One region of the Usitatibacter rugosus genome, then DNA from elsewhere that is predicted to be linked to it. Evidence: predicted binding sites of a transcription regulator. Region 1 holds the regulator's gene; each other region holds the start of a gene.
What was found. Region 1 encodes sigma-54, which starts transcription at its own class of promoters, with help from an activator protein. Its sites were predicted from a motif close to TGGCACNNTTCCTGCT; they were not measured.
Positions count from the first base shown of each region.

Region 2: the regulator sigma-54 is predicted to act here: its motif matches at 2,844-2,859, upstream of DSM104443_RS19205 (TorF family putative porin).
Region 3: the regulator sigma-54 is predicted to act here: its motif matches at 2,442-2,457, upstream of DSM104443_RS04735 (ANTAR domain-containing response regulator).

Region 1 is NZ_CP053069.1:79,438-84,295, reverse strand. Features, by position in the region: gene hprK (HPr(Ser) kinase/phosphatase) at 1-121, opposite strand, end outside; gene DSM104443_RS00370 (PTS sugar transporter subunit IIA) at 90-575, opposite strand; gene hpf (ribosome hibernation-promoting factor, HPF/YfiA family) at 596-925, opposite strand; gene DSM104443_RS00360 (RNA polymerase factor sigma-54) at 964-2,445, opposite strand; gene lptB (LPS export ABC transporter ATP-binding protein) at 2,482-3,264, opposite strand; gene lptA (lipopolysaccharide transport periplasmic protein LptA) at 3,267-3,854, opposite strand; gene lptC (LPS export ABC transporter periplasmic protein LptC) at 3,865-4,434, opposite strand; gene DSM104443_RS00340 (KdsC family phosphatase) at 4,440-4,858, opposite strand, start outside.
Region 2 is NZ_CP053069.1:4,043,701-4,048,558, reverse strand. Features, by position in the region: gene DSM104443_RS19220 (multidrug effflux MFS transporter) at 1-933, opposite strand, end outside; gene DSM104443_RS19215 (YifB family Mg chelatase-like AAA ATPase) at 933-2,423, opposite strand; gene DSM104443_RS19210 (accessory factor UbiK family protein) at 2,446-2,691, opposite strand; gene DSM104443_RS19205 (TorF family putative porin) at 2,903-3,703, shown strand; gene glnK (P-II family nitrogen regulator) at 3,737-4,075, shown strand; gene DSM104443_RS19195 (ammonium transporter) at 4,090-4,858, shown strand, end outside.
Region 3 is NZ_CP053069.1:932,950-937,807, reverse strand. Features, by position in the region: gene DSM104443_RS04745 (ATP-binding cassette domain-containing protein) at 1-2,066, shown strand, start outside; gene DSM104443_RS04740 (hypothetical protein) at 2,080-2,313, opposite strand; gene DSM104443_RS04735 (ANTAR domain-containing response regulator) at 2,490-3,068, shown strand; gene DSM104443_RS04730 (CmpA/NrtA family ABC transporter substrate-binding protein) at 3,358-4,608, shown strand; gene ntrB (nitrate ABC transporter permease) at 4,619-4,858, shown strand, end outside.

The DNA of each region.
Region 1 (4,858 bases):
CCGGGCGCGCGAGCATGGTGCCGGTGATCTCTCGCGACGAGCCGGCGGCCCCCGCGATCCACTCGAGGCCGAGGCGCTCGCGCCGGTCCTCAAAGAGTTGCTGAACGCTGAGCCGGGGCATAGGGCGACCATCCGGTGATCATGCCGTGGACCGTCGCCGCATCGGGTGCGGCGAGCAGCGCGTCGCGAAAGCCCGTGTCGCTGAACATCTGGGCCAGCTCCGAGAGGATCTGCAGGTGCGCCTCGGTCGCGTGCTCGGGAACGAGCATCGCGAAGACGAGCTGCACCGGCTGGCCGTCGGGTGCTTCGAAGGGAATCGGCGTTTGCGTGCGCACGAAAGCGCACACCGGTTCCCGCAGGGCCTTGATGCGTCCGTGCGGGATGGCCACGCCGCAGCCCAGTGCGGTGGAACCCAGCTTCTCGCGTTCGAAGAAGCTGTCGAAGACCCGCGCGCGCGGGATGGCGCGCGAGTTCTCGAACAGCAGCCCGACCTGCTCGAACAGGCGCTTCTTGCTCGTGGCGTCCAGGTCGAGCAGGACGTGCGAGGCGGGCAGCAGCGGGGATACGAGGTTCACGGCGCTCTCCGGGGGGAGGCCTATTCCTCTTCGGCCTGGCGGATGGTGACCGGGTTGTGGCGCGTTGCGGATTTGAATTTCTCCTTGTGCTTCACGACCTGGCGGTCGAGCTTGTCGATCAGCCCGTCGATGGCCGCGTACATGTCGACCTCGTGGCACTCGCAGTGGATCTCCTTGCCCGCGAGGTGCACGTTCGCCTCGATCCTCTGGTCCAGCTTTTCCACCGTCATCACGACGTTCACGTCGATCACGTGGTCGAAGTGCCTCTCGATCCTTTCCAGCTTGGTGACGACGTACTGGCGGATCGCGGGGGTGATGTCGACATGGTGCCCGGTCAACTGGAGGTTCATCGATGGCTCCTTTTCGCGGTGCGGGTGACGGGAAGACTCTAGATCGACTTGCGCAGGTTCGCCGGCTGGATGTGCATCGCCTCGCGGTACTTTGCTACGGTGCGCCGCGCGACCTGGATGCCCTGTTGCGCGAGGATGTCCGAGATGCGGTGGTCGGAGAGGGGCTTCTTGCCGTCCTCCGCCGCGACGAGCTGCTTGATCAGCGCGCGGATCGCCGTGGCCGAGCAGGCGCCGCCGGTATCCGTGGAGACGTGGCTGCCGAAGAAGTACTTCAGCTCGAAGATGCCGCGCGCGGTCAGCATGTACTTTTGCGTGGTCACGCGCGAGATGGTGGATTCATGCAGGCCGACGGCCTCCGCGATCTCGCGCAGCACCAGCGGGCGCATCGCGACCTCGCCGTGCTCGAAGAAGTTCTTCTGCCTGTCCACGATCGACTGCGTGACTCGCAGGATCGTGTCGAAGCGCTGCTGCACGTTCTTGATGAGCCAGCGCGCTTCCTGGAGCTGGCCGGCCAGATGCTTGGCGCCGTTCTCGCGGGATGCCTGGAGGATATCCGCGTACATCTTGTTCACGCGCAGGCGCGGCATCGCGTCGCGGTTCAGCGCCGCGACCCAGCGCGTGCCGACGCGGCGCACGACGACATCGGGCACCACGTAGCGGATGTCGCCGCTGCCGAAGCTGCGGCCGGGCTTGGGGTCGAGCGAGACGATGAGGGCGCGGATCTCGCGCAGCTCGTCTTCGTCCACGCCCAGCGTGCGCTTGAGGCGATTGAAGTCGCGGGCGGCAAGCACGTCCAGGTGCTTGGCGCAGAGCTCGACCGCGGGCGCGAGGTAGGGCGTGTCGGTGGGCAGCGACTTCAGCTGCAGGGTGAGGCATTCGCTCACGTCGCGCGCCGCGACGCCGGCGGGGTCCATGTTCTGGACGTGCTTCAGCGCGATCGCGATTTCCTCCAGCTCCAGCTCGGCGAATTCGTCGATGGCGTTGTCGAGGAGCTCCTGGAGGGTCTGCTGCAGGTAGCCGTCTTCGTCGATGTTGCCGATGACGAGGGCGGCCAGGCGCTTGTCCCGCTCCGTGAGCGAGGTGAGCGAAAGCTGCTGGGTGAGGTGGTCGTGGAGCGTGACCTCGGCCGCGGCGAATTGCGTGAAGTCCTCGCGGTCGTCGTCGCCGCGGCGCGATCCGCTGCCGCCCATCTCCTCGCCGCCGCCGTTGTCTCGCATGGGCATTTCGTCCATGCGGTCGCTGCGCTCTTCGCGTTCCTCTCGCTCGTGCGCCTCGGCGGCGGGCTCCTCCTGGGCCGAGGAGGTCGGGGAGCCCTCGGGGGCGGCGCCGCGATCGCCGATCACGCTCGTGGGTTCGTCGGGCGCCAGGTCGGCGCGCTCCAGCAGGGGGTTCTCGGCGAGATAGCGCTCGAGCTCCTGGTTCAGCTCCACCGTCGAAAGCTGCAGCAAGCGGATCGACTGCTGCAACTGCGGCGTGAGGGTGAGGTGCTGGCTGAGCTTTAGCTGGAGGCTGTGCTTCATGAGGTGCGAAAGTGCCAGGGGATAACGGGACGTCCGCTACAGGCGGAAATTCTCCCCGAGGTAGACCTTTCGGACAGACTCATTGTAGATGATTTCCTCGGGCTTCCCGAAGGCGAGCACCGACCCCTGGTTGATGATGTAGGCGTGGTCGCAGATGCCGAGCGTCTCGCGCACGTTGTGGTCCGTGATCAGCACGCCGATGCCGCGCTCCTTCAGGAAGCGGATGATCTGCTGGATATCGAGGACCGCGATGGGATCGACGCCCGCGAAGGGCTCGTCGAGCAGGATGAATCTCGGGTTCGTGGCCAGCGCCCGCGCGATCTCCACGCGGCGGCGCTCGCCGCCCGAGAGCGCCGTGGCCGGGCTCGCGCGCAGGTGGCCGACGTGGAGGTCGTCCAGCAATTGCTCGAGACGCGTCTCGATCTCGCCCGCCTCGAGGCCCTGGAGCTCCAGCACCGCCTGGATGTTCTGCGCCACGGTGAGCTTGCGGAAGATCGACGCTTCCTGCGGCAGGTACGAAAGCCCCAGGCGCGAGCGGCGGAAGATCGGCAGGTGCGTGAGGTCTTCCCCATCGAGCATCACCTTGCCGCTGTCGATCGGCACGAGGCCCAGGATCATGTAGAAGCAGGTCGTCTTGCCGGCACCGTTGGGGCCGAGGAGGCCGACGACTTCGCCGCTTTCCACGGTGAGCGACACGTCGGACACGACGCTGCGCTTGCGATAGCTCTTCTTCAGGCCCTCGGCCCGCAGCACCGCGGGCTGCGGCTCGCTCTTCACCAGCGTGAGGTGTTCGCGCAGCGGCGCGGGCGTGGCAGCCATCGTCAATGGGTGGCGGGGCCCGAGTCGGACTTGAGGGTGAGGGGCGACGACGGCTTGGCCTCGCTCTTCGCGTCCTTCCCGTCCTTCGCGTCTTTCTTCTGCGGGACGAGCGTGGCCTTCACTCGCGATCCGGGCGTGCCGGGTTGCGCGGCGCCGACCTCGAAGAGCTCGCGGCTGGTGTCGTAGGTGATGAGGTCGCCGGTGATCTCGCCCTGCACGCTCTTCAGGCGTGCCTTGTCGAAGAGCTTCAACTTCGAGCTCTTGTCGTCGAATTCCGCGCGCGCGGCCCAGCCTTCGATGAAGTCCTCGGCCTTGTCGCGCTTCTGGCGGAAGGTGACGGGCGCGCCGTTGGCGACGTAGAACTTGTTGCGCTCCGCGTCTTCCTTCACCGTGACCTTGTTCGCGGTGATGCGCATCGTGCCCTGCGTGATGACGACGTTGCCGTCGAAGACGGTGACGCGGGCGTTGTCGTCGCCGGTGAGGAGGTCGGCGCCGATGTTGATTTCCTTCTCGCGGTCCGACTTCTCGGCGAGCACGGGCAGCGCGGCAAGCGCCAGCGCGGTGAGCAGGGTGAGGCGAAGCGTGCGCATTGCCGGTCTCCTAGCGGGCTGGAGGCTTGTACGTGGAACGCACCCGGTTCAGCTTCACGGTGCGATCCGTGTTGTTCAGCTCGAGGCCGGCGGCTGTGGCGTGGCCCGAGGGGGATTCCATCCGCACTTCGCTCGAGGTGCGCGCGATGCCTTCGTCCGGGAGCACCAGCAGGTTGTCGGTGAAGATCTTCAGGGGCTCGACGCGCGGCGCCGGTTCGCGGTGCACCACGACGTTGCCTTCGATCCACACCTCGTCGCCGCCCTTCTGCAACCGGCCCCGCTCGGCGGTGATGTTCACGCGCGGCTGCTTCGGTTGGTAAGCGTCGAAATTGAGCGTTTCCAGGAGGGAGGAATCGTCGTCGGGGTAATGTACCATCTTCCGCGCGGTGAGCGTGTAGAGCACCCGCCCGTCCTCGCCGAGCTTGCGCGCATTGAAATTCTCGACGATCAGATCGGGATCGTGACGCAGGTTCCCGTCCGCTTTCGCGGCCGCCGGCTGCACCAGCGCGTTCAGCCACAGCGTGAGCCCCACCAGCAGCGCCAGGACGCCCAGCGGCAGCCATGAGGTGGGACGAAACACGCCGATCATTTTTTCGTTCTTCCTTGCACCAGGTCCGTTCGACCGCGCGCCTCGAGCAGGCGTTCACAGAACTCGCGCACCGCGCCTTCGCCGCCCCGGGATTTCGTAACGAGATGCGCCTGCTTGCGCACGGCCAGCACGCCGTTGGCGGGCGCGACCGCGAGGCCCACGCGCCGCATGACCTCGAGGTCGGGGAGGTCGTCTCCCATGTACGCGCAGGATGCGAGATCGGACTTGTGCGCGCGGAGGATCGTGGCGAGGCGCTTCACCTTGTCCGCGACACCCTGGTGGACAGCGCCCAGGCCCAGCTCCTTCGCGCGCGTGGCGACCATCGCCGACTTGCGACCCGAGAGGATCGCGGTGGCGATGCCGTCCTCGTGGAGCAATTTCAACCCGTGCCCGTCGAGGATGTTGAAGGCCTTCA
Region 2 (4,858 bases), 600 kb from region 1:
CAGCGACGGATCGGTGGAGAGCGCGTACGCGAGGTTCACCGTGGCGCCTACCGCCATGAAGGCATAGCCGCGCTTCACCGTTTCGTACGGCGTGAGGCGACCCGCCGCGCGGCCCGAGAGCTGCGAGCCCATCATGATGCCGACGATGCCGGGGATGAAAAGCCACGCGTATTCCTGTGGGCCCAGCTTCAAGTGCTCGCCGAGGTACACCGGCGCCGAGACGATGTAGACGAAGAAGCCGTTGAAGTTGAAGCCCGCCGCGAGCGAGAGCAGCAGGAAGCGGGCGTTGATGGCGACTTCGCGATAGCCCGCGAAGAGTGCCGCCGGGTGGAAGGCCTGCCGGCCTTCCTTCGGCAGCGTCTCCGGGAGCGCGCGAAAGCTGAGCGCCACCAGCAGCACGCCGACGACCGTGAGGAAGCCGAAGATCGAGCGCCAGCCGAGCCACGCATAGAGGACGCCGCCCACGATCGGCGCGATGGCGGGGGCGAGGCCGAAGAAGAGCGTCACCAGCGACATGAGGCGTTGCGCGTCCGCGGAATCGAAGAGGTCGCGGATCATCGCGCGGCCCACGACGATGCCGGCGCCCACGGAAAGGCCCTGGAACACGCGGCACACCAGCAGCTCGTGCAGCGTGCTCGCGAACGTGGCGAAGGCCGATGCGATCGTGAACACCACGAGCGATACGAGGATCACCGGGCGCCGGCCGAAGCTGTCGGAGATCGCGCCGTGGAAGAGGAACATCACGCCGAAGGCGAAGAGATAGACCGACAGGGTCTGCTGCACGCCGAGCGGCGTGGTGTCGAGCGATTGCTGGATGCCCGCGAACGCCGGCAGGTACGTGTCGACGGAGAACGGCCCCAGTGTCGCCAGCGCGGCGAGCAGCGCGGCGAAGCCTCGCTTGAACGACTTCGAGTGCTGCGTTCCGTGCGGCATCAGGAGCGCAGGCCGCGATAGGCGAGGGCCTCGGCGACGTGCCGGCCGGCGAGCGCATCGGAGCCTTCGAGGTCGGCGACGGTGCGCGCCACGCGAAGCACGCGGTGGTGGGCGCGCGCCGAAAGCCCGAGTTGCGACGCGGCATTGCGCAGCATCTGGAGACCCCGCGCATCGGGGCGCATGCGGGAATCCACTTGCGACGAAGGCACGCGCGCGTTCGCCACGCCCTGGCGCGCGACCTGGCGAGCCCTTGCCCCCGCGGCGCGACGGCGCACGAGGCTCGAAGCCTCGCCCGCCTTCGACGAGAGCTCGGCCGCGGCGACGGCGTGGAGGTTCACATGCAGATCGATGCGGTCCAGCAGCGGGCCCGAGATGCGCGAGCGGTAACGCTGCACTTGCGTGGGCGTGCACTTGCAGGGATTGCGCGAATCGCCGAGGTAGCCGCAGGGGCAGGGGTTCATCGCGGCGACCAACTGGAAGCGCGCGGGGAAATCCGCCTGCTGGGCCGCGCGAGAGATCGTGATGGCGCCCGATTCGAGAGGCTCGCGCAGCACCTCGAGGACGCGCCGGTCGAATTCCGGCAGCTCGTCCAGGAACAGCACGCCGTGGTGCGCGAGCGAGATCTCGCCGGGACGCGGCGGCGAGCCGCCGCCCACGAGCGCGATGGCCGAGGCGGTGTGGTGCGGGCTGCGGAAAGCGCGGGTCCCGAAGCGCTCCGGATGGAAGCCCGCGCTGGCAAGGCTTTGCACGGCCGCGGCTTCGAGCGCTTCATCTTCCGACATGGCCGGCAGTATGCCGGGGAAGCGCAGGGCGAGCATCGTCTTGCCCGTGCCCGGAGGGCCGCACAGCAACAGCGAGTGGCCACCGGCGGCCGCGATCTCCAGCGCGCGCCGCGCCGTGGCCTGGCCAGCGACATCCGCCATGTCGGGATACGTGGGCTCGCCGCGAACGGCCTTCGCTTCGTGGATGGGAAGCGAAGCCTGGCCGGAGAGATGCGCGCACACCTCGAGCAGCGTGCGCGCCGGGCGAACCGTGGCGCCGCGCGCGAGGCCGGCTTCCTCCGCGACCGAAGCGGGCAATACGAAGGAACGCCCGTCGCGGTGGGCACAGTACGTCATGGCGAGCGCGCCGCGGATCGGGCGGAGCTCTCCGGACAACGCGAGCTCCCCGGCGAATTCATGCTCGGCCAGGTGATCGGTCTTCACTTGTTCGGTGGCCGCGAGGATGCCGATGGCGATCGGGAGGTCGAAGCGGCCGCTTTCCTTGGGGAGATCGGCCGGCGCGAGGTTCACGATGACGCGACCCGCGGGAAACTTGAAGTGCGAAGTGGCCAGCGCCGCGCGGACGCGGTCTCTCGCCTCCTTCACCTCCGTGTCGGGCAAGCCGACGATGTGGAACTGCGGCAGCCCGCCGCCGACGTGCGCCTCGACGCGCACGAGCGGCGCATCGAGGCCGGCGAGGCCCCGGCTGAAGACGACGGCAACGGACACGGTGCTCCTTGCAGGGCGGGTTTCATTTCACGCGGCCGGCGGCGGTGGCCTCCAGCTCCGCGACCCGCGCCTCGAGCGCGGCCAACTTCTCGCGCGCACGGGCGAGCACTTGCGACTGGACGTCGAATTCCTCTCGCGTGACGAGATCGAGGCGCGCGAATGCGCTCGAAAGCAGGCCGCGTGCGTTCTTCTCGAAGTCCCTGGCCGGGTTGGCGGCGGCGAGCGATGCCAACCGGGCGCTGACTTCATTCATCCAGCTCTCGTTCATTCCAACTCCTGTGTAGGCGATCCCGTTGACGGCGTGGATCCGGGCGCACCGGCTTGGTGCATCGTGGCGCGCGCCTGCTCGGCGGCGGTGCAATGGGTCGGGGCGATGATCGAAATCCCTTATGTGACAGTACCTTGACGAGCCCCAGTTCTTGGCACGCTTGCTGCTCTTTACGTTGCCGTCCACCCACCATCAACAAAAGGATAGCAACATGCGCCAGCTCCCCGCATTGCTCTTGGCCGCGGCAGTCAGCGTTCCGGTCGTTTCATATGCACAGACGGCCCCCGCTCCCGCCGCACCCGCTGCGCCCGAGTCCCCGCATTCGTTCACCGGGAAGCTCGGCCTGTTCACCGAATACGAATACCGCGGCATCTCGCAGACCTCCGAAGATCCGGCCCTCCAGCTGAACCTAGACTACGGGCACTCGAGCGGCTTCTACGCGGGCTTCTTCTTCTCGAACATCAAGTGGCTGAAGGACACGGCGTACGCGGGCGGCTTCAACACCGACGCCAACCTCGAGTGGGATATCTACGCCGGCTACAAGTTCGAGCCGATCAAGGACTGGACCGTCGACGTGGGCTACCTGCGCTATGAGTACCCGCGCTCGGGCGCCTTCAACCCGAAGCCGAACACCGACGAGGTGTACATCGGCCTCACGTACAGCTTCGCCACGCTCAAGTACTCCTACTCGTTCAACGACACGTTCGGCGTGCCGAGCTCCGAAGGCTCCGACTACATCGAGCTGGCCGTCACGTACCCGGTCGCCGACACGAAGTTCTCGTTCACCGGTCTCCTCGGCTACCAGCGCTACGCAGGCACGCAGTCGAGCGGCTTCGACAACGACGATCTTTCCTACGGGGTGTGGAAGGTCGGCGGCGTGTACGACTTCGGCAGCGGATGGAACGGTGGCCTGTACTACAAGGGCACCAACGCCAAGGACGAGCTCTACACGATCCGCGACAAGAACTGGTCGAAGAAGCGAATCGTTGCCTTCGTGACGTACGCGTTCTAAGCCAGCCGCTCGCAGCACAAAAGGAGAGGACACATGAAACTGGTCACGGCCATCATCAAGCCGTTCAAGCTCGACGAGGTGCGCGAAGCACTGTCGGGCATCGGGGTTCAGGGCATCACCGTCACCGAGGTCAAGGGCTTCGGCCGGCAGAAGGGCCACACGGAGCTCTACCGAGGCGCCGAGTACGTCGTGGATTTCCTCCCGAAGGTGAAGGTGGAGGCCGCGATCAAGGACGACATGCTCGACCGCGTCATCGAGGCGATCGAGAAGTCCGCCAACACCGGCAAGATCGGTGACGGGAAGATCTTCGTGCTCAATCTCGAGCAGGTGATCCGCATCCGCACCGGCGAGACCGGCGCCGACGCACTCTAAAGGGGACACCGAATATGAAACGCGTACTCAGTCTGTTTGCGCTCGTCGCCGCATTGGGGTTCGGCGCCGTCGCGATCGCCCAGGACAAGAAGGCCGATGCACCGGCCGCCGCGCCCGCGGCGGCTGCGCCCGCGGACGCCAAGGCGGCCGCACCCGCCGATGCGGCGAAGCCCGCCGAAGCCGCCGCAGCTCCCGCGGCCGCGGCGCCTCCCGCACCCGTGCCCAACAAGGGCGACGTGGCGTGGATGCTCACCTGCACCGCGCTCGTGCTGCTGATGAGCCTGCCTGGCCTGGCACTGTTCTACGGCGGCATGGTGCGCTCGAAGAACATGCTGTCGATGCTGATGCAGGTCTTCATCGTGTTCTCGCTGATCACGGTGCTGTGGTGCGTCTACGGCTACAGCCTCGCGTTCACCGAGGGCAACGCCTACATCGGCGGGTTCGACCGCCTGTTCCTGAAGGGCACGGTGGATGCCAACGCGGGCAACTTCGCGATGGCCGCCACGTTCTCCAAGGGCGTCGTGATTCCCGAGCTGCTGTTCGTGGCCTTCCAGGCGACGTTCGCGGCGATCACCTGCTGCCTGATCCTCGGCGCGTTCGCCGAGCGCGCGAAGTTCGCCGCGGTGCTGCTGTTCATGGTGCTGTGGTTCACGTTCTCGTACGCGCCGATCGCGCACATGGTGTGGTTCTGGATGGGCCCGGATGCGTACACCGATCCGAAGCTCGTCGACGGGCTGAACGCCAAGGCAGGCCTGCTGTGGCAGTGGGGCGCCCTCGACTTCG
Region 3 (4,858 bases), 850 kb from region 1:
CGCCCGAGCTCTCCAGCGCGGTCGATCCCTGGGATGCGGTCGAAGAGACCGCGGCCGGCGCGGGCCTGCTCGCGCGGCGCGTGATCCTCGACGGCCGCTGGTGGGAGGGCGCGGGCCTGCCGATGCTGGCTCGCGTGGCCGAGCGCCGCAGCAAGGCGCGCGCCACCGACCCCGATGTGACGCGCTCACCCGCAGGCACGGGCTGGGTCGCGCTCGTTCCGCATCCGGTCTCCGGCTACCGGATGTATGCGGCCGACTCGAAAGATGAAGTGGAGTGGGTGGTCGATGAAGCGACGGCCGCGCGCCTCTCGCCCTTCGCGTACACGTTCCATCGCCGCTTCGAGCGCCGCGCCCTCGGCACGATCGACGTGCTGCGCTTCGCGTGGCGCCACAACCGCGCCGACGCGAGCACGGTGATCGCCACGGGCGTCGCCGCCGCGCTGGTGGGGCTTCTCACGCCGATCGCGACCGGCTTCCTCATCGACCGCGCGATTCCCACAGCGGCGCTCGGCCTGGTGGGCCAGCTCATCGCCGGGCTCGCGGGCGCGGGTCTCGCGCTCGTCGGGCTCGAGGTGTTGCGTTCGCTCGCGGTGCAGCGCTTCGAAGCGCGCACGACCATCGCCGTGCAGGCCGCGATGCTCGATCGCGTGATCGCCGCGCCGGCCACGTTCTTCCGCGCCTTCGCGAGCGGGGACCTGGCGCTGCGCATGTCCGCGGCCAACGCGGTGCAGCGCTCCATCGCGGGTGCGGCGATCGGCACGATCGTCACCGGGCTCTTCCTGCTCGCCAACACCGCGCTGCTCTTCAAGTACAGCGGCACGCTCGCGGCCGCGTCGGTCGTGCTCATCCTCGCGGCGATCGCGATTCCCGCCGCGGTCGGGCTCCTGCGCCTGAGGTTGGGACGCACGATCGAGGCCCTCGATGGAAAGCTCAATGGCCTCAGCGTCGAATACCTCACCGGCGTTGCGAAGCTGCGCGCCGCGGCGGCGGAATCGCGCGCCTACGACAACTACTTCGTGGACTACGAGACGCTGCGGGCGCTGAACCGGCGCAGCACCAAGCTCGCGAACCTCGAGATGGTGGCGTTGAGCCTGCTCTTTCCGGCCTCGGCGATCCTCCTCTACGACCTCGCGTGGCGCCTCGACATCGGAGCGTTGCGCGGGACCGCGCTGACGACAGGGCAGTTCATCGCATTCCAGGCCGCGCTCTTCGCGGTGCTGGGCGCCGTGCATTCGCTCGTCGGTACCTGGATGGCGGTGCTGCGCCTGAAGCCCTTGTGGGAACGCGCGCGCCCGATCCTCGCGACCGTGCCCGAGAACGACACGGCACGCGGACAGCGCCACGAGCCGCAGGGCCACATCCACCTGCAGGGGATTTCGTTCGCCTATCCCGGCGGCGCGGAAGTGCTGCGCGGCGTCGACCTCGAGATCCGGCCCGGCGAGTTCGTCGCGATCGTCGGCGCGAGCGGATCGGGCAAATCCACGCTGATCCGGCTGCTGCTGGGGTTCGAAGCGCCGGCGCAAGGCCGCGTGCTCTACGACGGGAAAGATCTCGCGACGCTGGACGTGCGCAGGCTTCGCCGCGGCATCGGCACCGTCCTGCAAAGCGGCACGCTGTGGGCCGGCGACCTCTTCACCAACATCGCGGGTGCGGCGAACCTCGACGTGGAGAGCGCGTGGGAAGCGGCGCGCCTCGCCGGCATCGCCGCCGAGATCGAGGCGATGCCGATGGGTCTCTATACGCTGGTGGGCGAGGGACTCTCGACCATCTCCGGCGGGCAACGCCAGCGCGTGATGCTGGCGCGCGCGCTGGCGACGAAGCCGCGCGTGCTGCTGCTGGACGAAGCGACGAGCGCGCTCGACAACGTGGCGCAGGCCGCGGTGCTGGAATCGCTACGGGGATTGGCGGCGACCCGGATCGTCGTCGCGCATCGGCTGAACACCGTGCGCAATGCCGACCGCATCGTGGTGCTCGACGGCGGGCGGATCGCCCAGTCCGGGACTTACGCGGAGCTGGCCGCGGTTCCCGGACACTTCCAGTCGATGCTCTCCACGCAAGGGGCCTGAGCGGCCCCCACGCTCACTTCTTGGTGTCGGCTTGCGCGACCTGGGCGCCGGCGATGCCTGCCGGGTCCTTGTCGTCGCGGCGCGCGCTGACGACGATCTTGTCCATCTTCACCACTTGCTGGGGGTTCACGTCGCTGCGCTTCGCGGTGACGACGATCTTCTCCATCTTGCGGATCTCCTGGCCGCCCGACACCTGGTCGAGTTGCTGGTCGGAGAGTTCGCCGGGCTTCTGCTCTTTGGTCGACATTTTTCGCTGCTCCTTGGGGAATGCGTTGTGATCGTACACCGGCATCTTGCCGCAGGGCAGGCCCCGGCATGAGGGGCGCAGTGGACGGGGGCTTGTCGAATATTCACGCATCCGGCCGCCCGTGGGCGTGGCACGGATGTTGCATTGCAACATAAGTCTCGTGCAAGAAAGCCCCCATGCTCAAGGTGCTGGTCGTCGACAACACTCCCGGGCGGGCCTCCTCCCTCCGCCAGGCGCTGTCGTCGATGCCGGGCGTGGAGGTCGCATGCACGCTCGAATCGCCGCTCGAGCTCTTCGACCGGGTGGCCGAGCACCGGCCCGACATCGTCCTGATCGACACGGATTCGCCCAGCCGCGACGTGCTGGAACAGCTCGCCGCCGTCTCCTCGAGTGCGCCGCGCCCGGTCGTGCTCTTCTCCGACGACTCGCAGAACGACTCCATCCGCGCCGCGATCAAGGCGGGCGTCTCGGCCTATGTCGTTGAAGGCGTGAGCGCCAGCCGCCTGGAGCCCGTGATGCGCGTGGCGATCGAGCGCTTCGAGGCCGACCAGAAGCTGCTCGCGGAGCTCTCCGACGCCAAGTCGCAGCTCGCCGACCGCAAGGTGATCGAGCGCGCGAAGGGCATCATCATGAAACAGCGTGGCTTCACCGAAGAGGAGGCCTTCCGGGCGCTGCGCAACCTCGCGATGGAAAAGAACCAGAAGCTCGGCGACATCGCTCGCCAGGTCATCTCCATCTCCTCACTCCTCGGATGAATAAAGGGGTCAGACCACTTCATTGCCCGGAGCAATGAAGTGGTCTGACCCCTTTATTCATCTTGGTGCATGGCCGCGCCGTTTTGGCGCAGGAAATTGTCACCCCGACTTCGTCCGCAATCCCCTTCCCGTTTCCGGTCAGCGACTTAGTGCATTTGGCACGCCCATTGCGATAAGTAGGCCGAAGCCCGAGCCAACGGCGGCACGGGCACACGACAAAGGCGTCCGTCCCGCGACCATTCGCGGCGACCGACGCCTTTTTGTTTTGCGGTGACACGGGAGACGACGCATGAAGAAGAAGGGGATGAACCATGGCGCACGACGCAAGTTCCTCGCGCAGGGCGGAGCGGCCCTGATGGCCACGCTCACGCCGCAGCTGCGCGCCTCGGTCTGGGCCGCGGGCTCCGACGCGCCCGAGAAGACGGACCTCAAGATCGGCTTCATCCCCCTCACCGATTGCGCCTCCGTCGTGATGGCCAACGTGAAGGGCTTCGACAAGAAGTACGGCATCACCATCACGCCGACCAAGGAAGCCTCGTGGGCCGCGGTGCGCGACAAGCTCGTGAACGGCGAGATCGACGCGGCGCACGTCCTCTACGGCCTCATCTACGGCGTGCAGATGGGCATCGGCGGCCCGAAGAAGGACATGGCCGTGATGATGAACCTCAACAACAACGGCCAGGCCATCACGCTCTCCCAGCAGCTGAAGGAGAAGGGCGCGATCGACGGCGCCTCGCTCGCCGCGCTCATCGCGAAGGAGAAGCGCGAGTACACGTTCGCGCAGACCTTCCCCACCGGCACGCACGCCATGTGGATCTACTACTGGCTCGCCGCGGCCGGCATCAACCCGATGAAGGACGTGAAGACCATCACCGTCCCACCGCCGCAGATGGTGGCCAACATGCGCGTCGGCAACATGGACGGCTTCTGCGTGGGCGAGCCCTGGGGCGCGCGCGCCATCGCCGACAAGATCGGCTTCACCAGCATCACCACGCAGGCGATCTGGAAGGACCACCCCGAGAAGACGCTCGGCACCACGGCCGAGTTCGTCCAGAAGTATCCCAACACCGCGCGCGCCATGACGGCCGCCGTCCTCGAAGCCGGCAAGTGGATCGACGCCTCGCCCGCCAACCGCAAGGAGACGGCGGAGGTGATCGCACAGAAGTCCTACGTGAACACCGACACCGACGTGATCCTCGGCCGCTTCCTCGGCGCGTACGAGGACGGCAACGGCAAGAAGTGGCAGGACCCCGACTACATGAAGTTCTGCAACGACGGTGCGGTGAACTTCCCCTACCTCTCCGACGGCATGTGGTTCATGACGCAGCACCGGCGCTGGGGCCTGCTGAAGGAAGACCCCGATTACGTCGCCGTCGCGAAGAAGGTGAACCAGATCGAGATCTACAAGCAGGCGGCTGCCGCGGCGAAGGTCCCGGTGCCGAAGGACGTGATGCGCACCTCCAAGCTGATGGATGGCGTCGTGTGGGATGGCAAGGACCCGGTGAAGTACGCGGGCGGATTCAAGGTGAAGGTCGCTTGAGGAGGTCCCGATGAGCGCAGTGAGCCGAGTGGTCGTCGCACACCCGTCCGCTTTGAAAGTGAAGGTCACGGTGCCCGGCCCGGGACCGATCGCGCGAGCCGACGCGATCCCCCTGCCGGCGCCGCGGAAGCCCCCGCCTGCTTGGGTGGTGCAAGTGATCGCGATGACCACCGGCCTCGTGGTCTTCGTGGCGCTCTGGGCGTTCGTCGCGAAGTTCGGCCGTATCCCCGATCCGTTGTCGGTGTTCAAG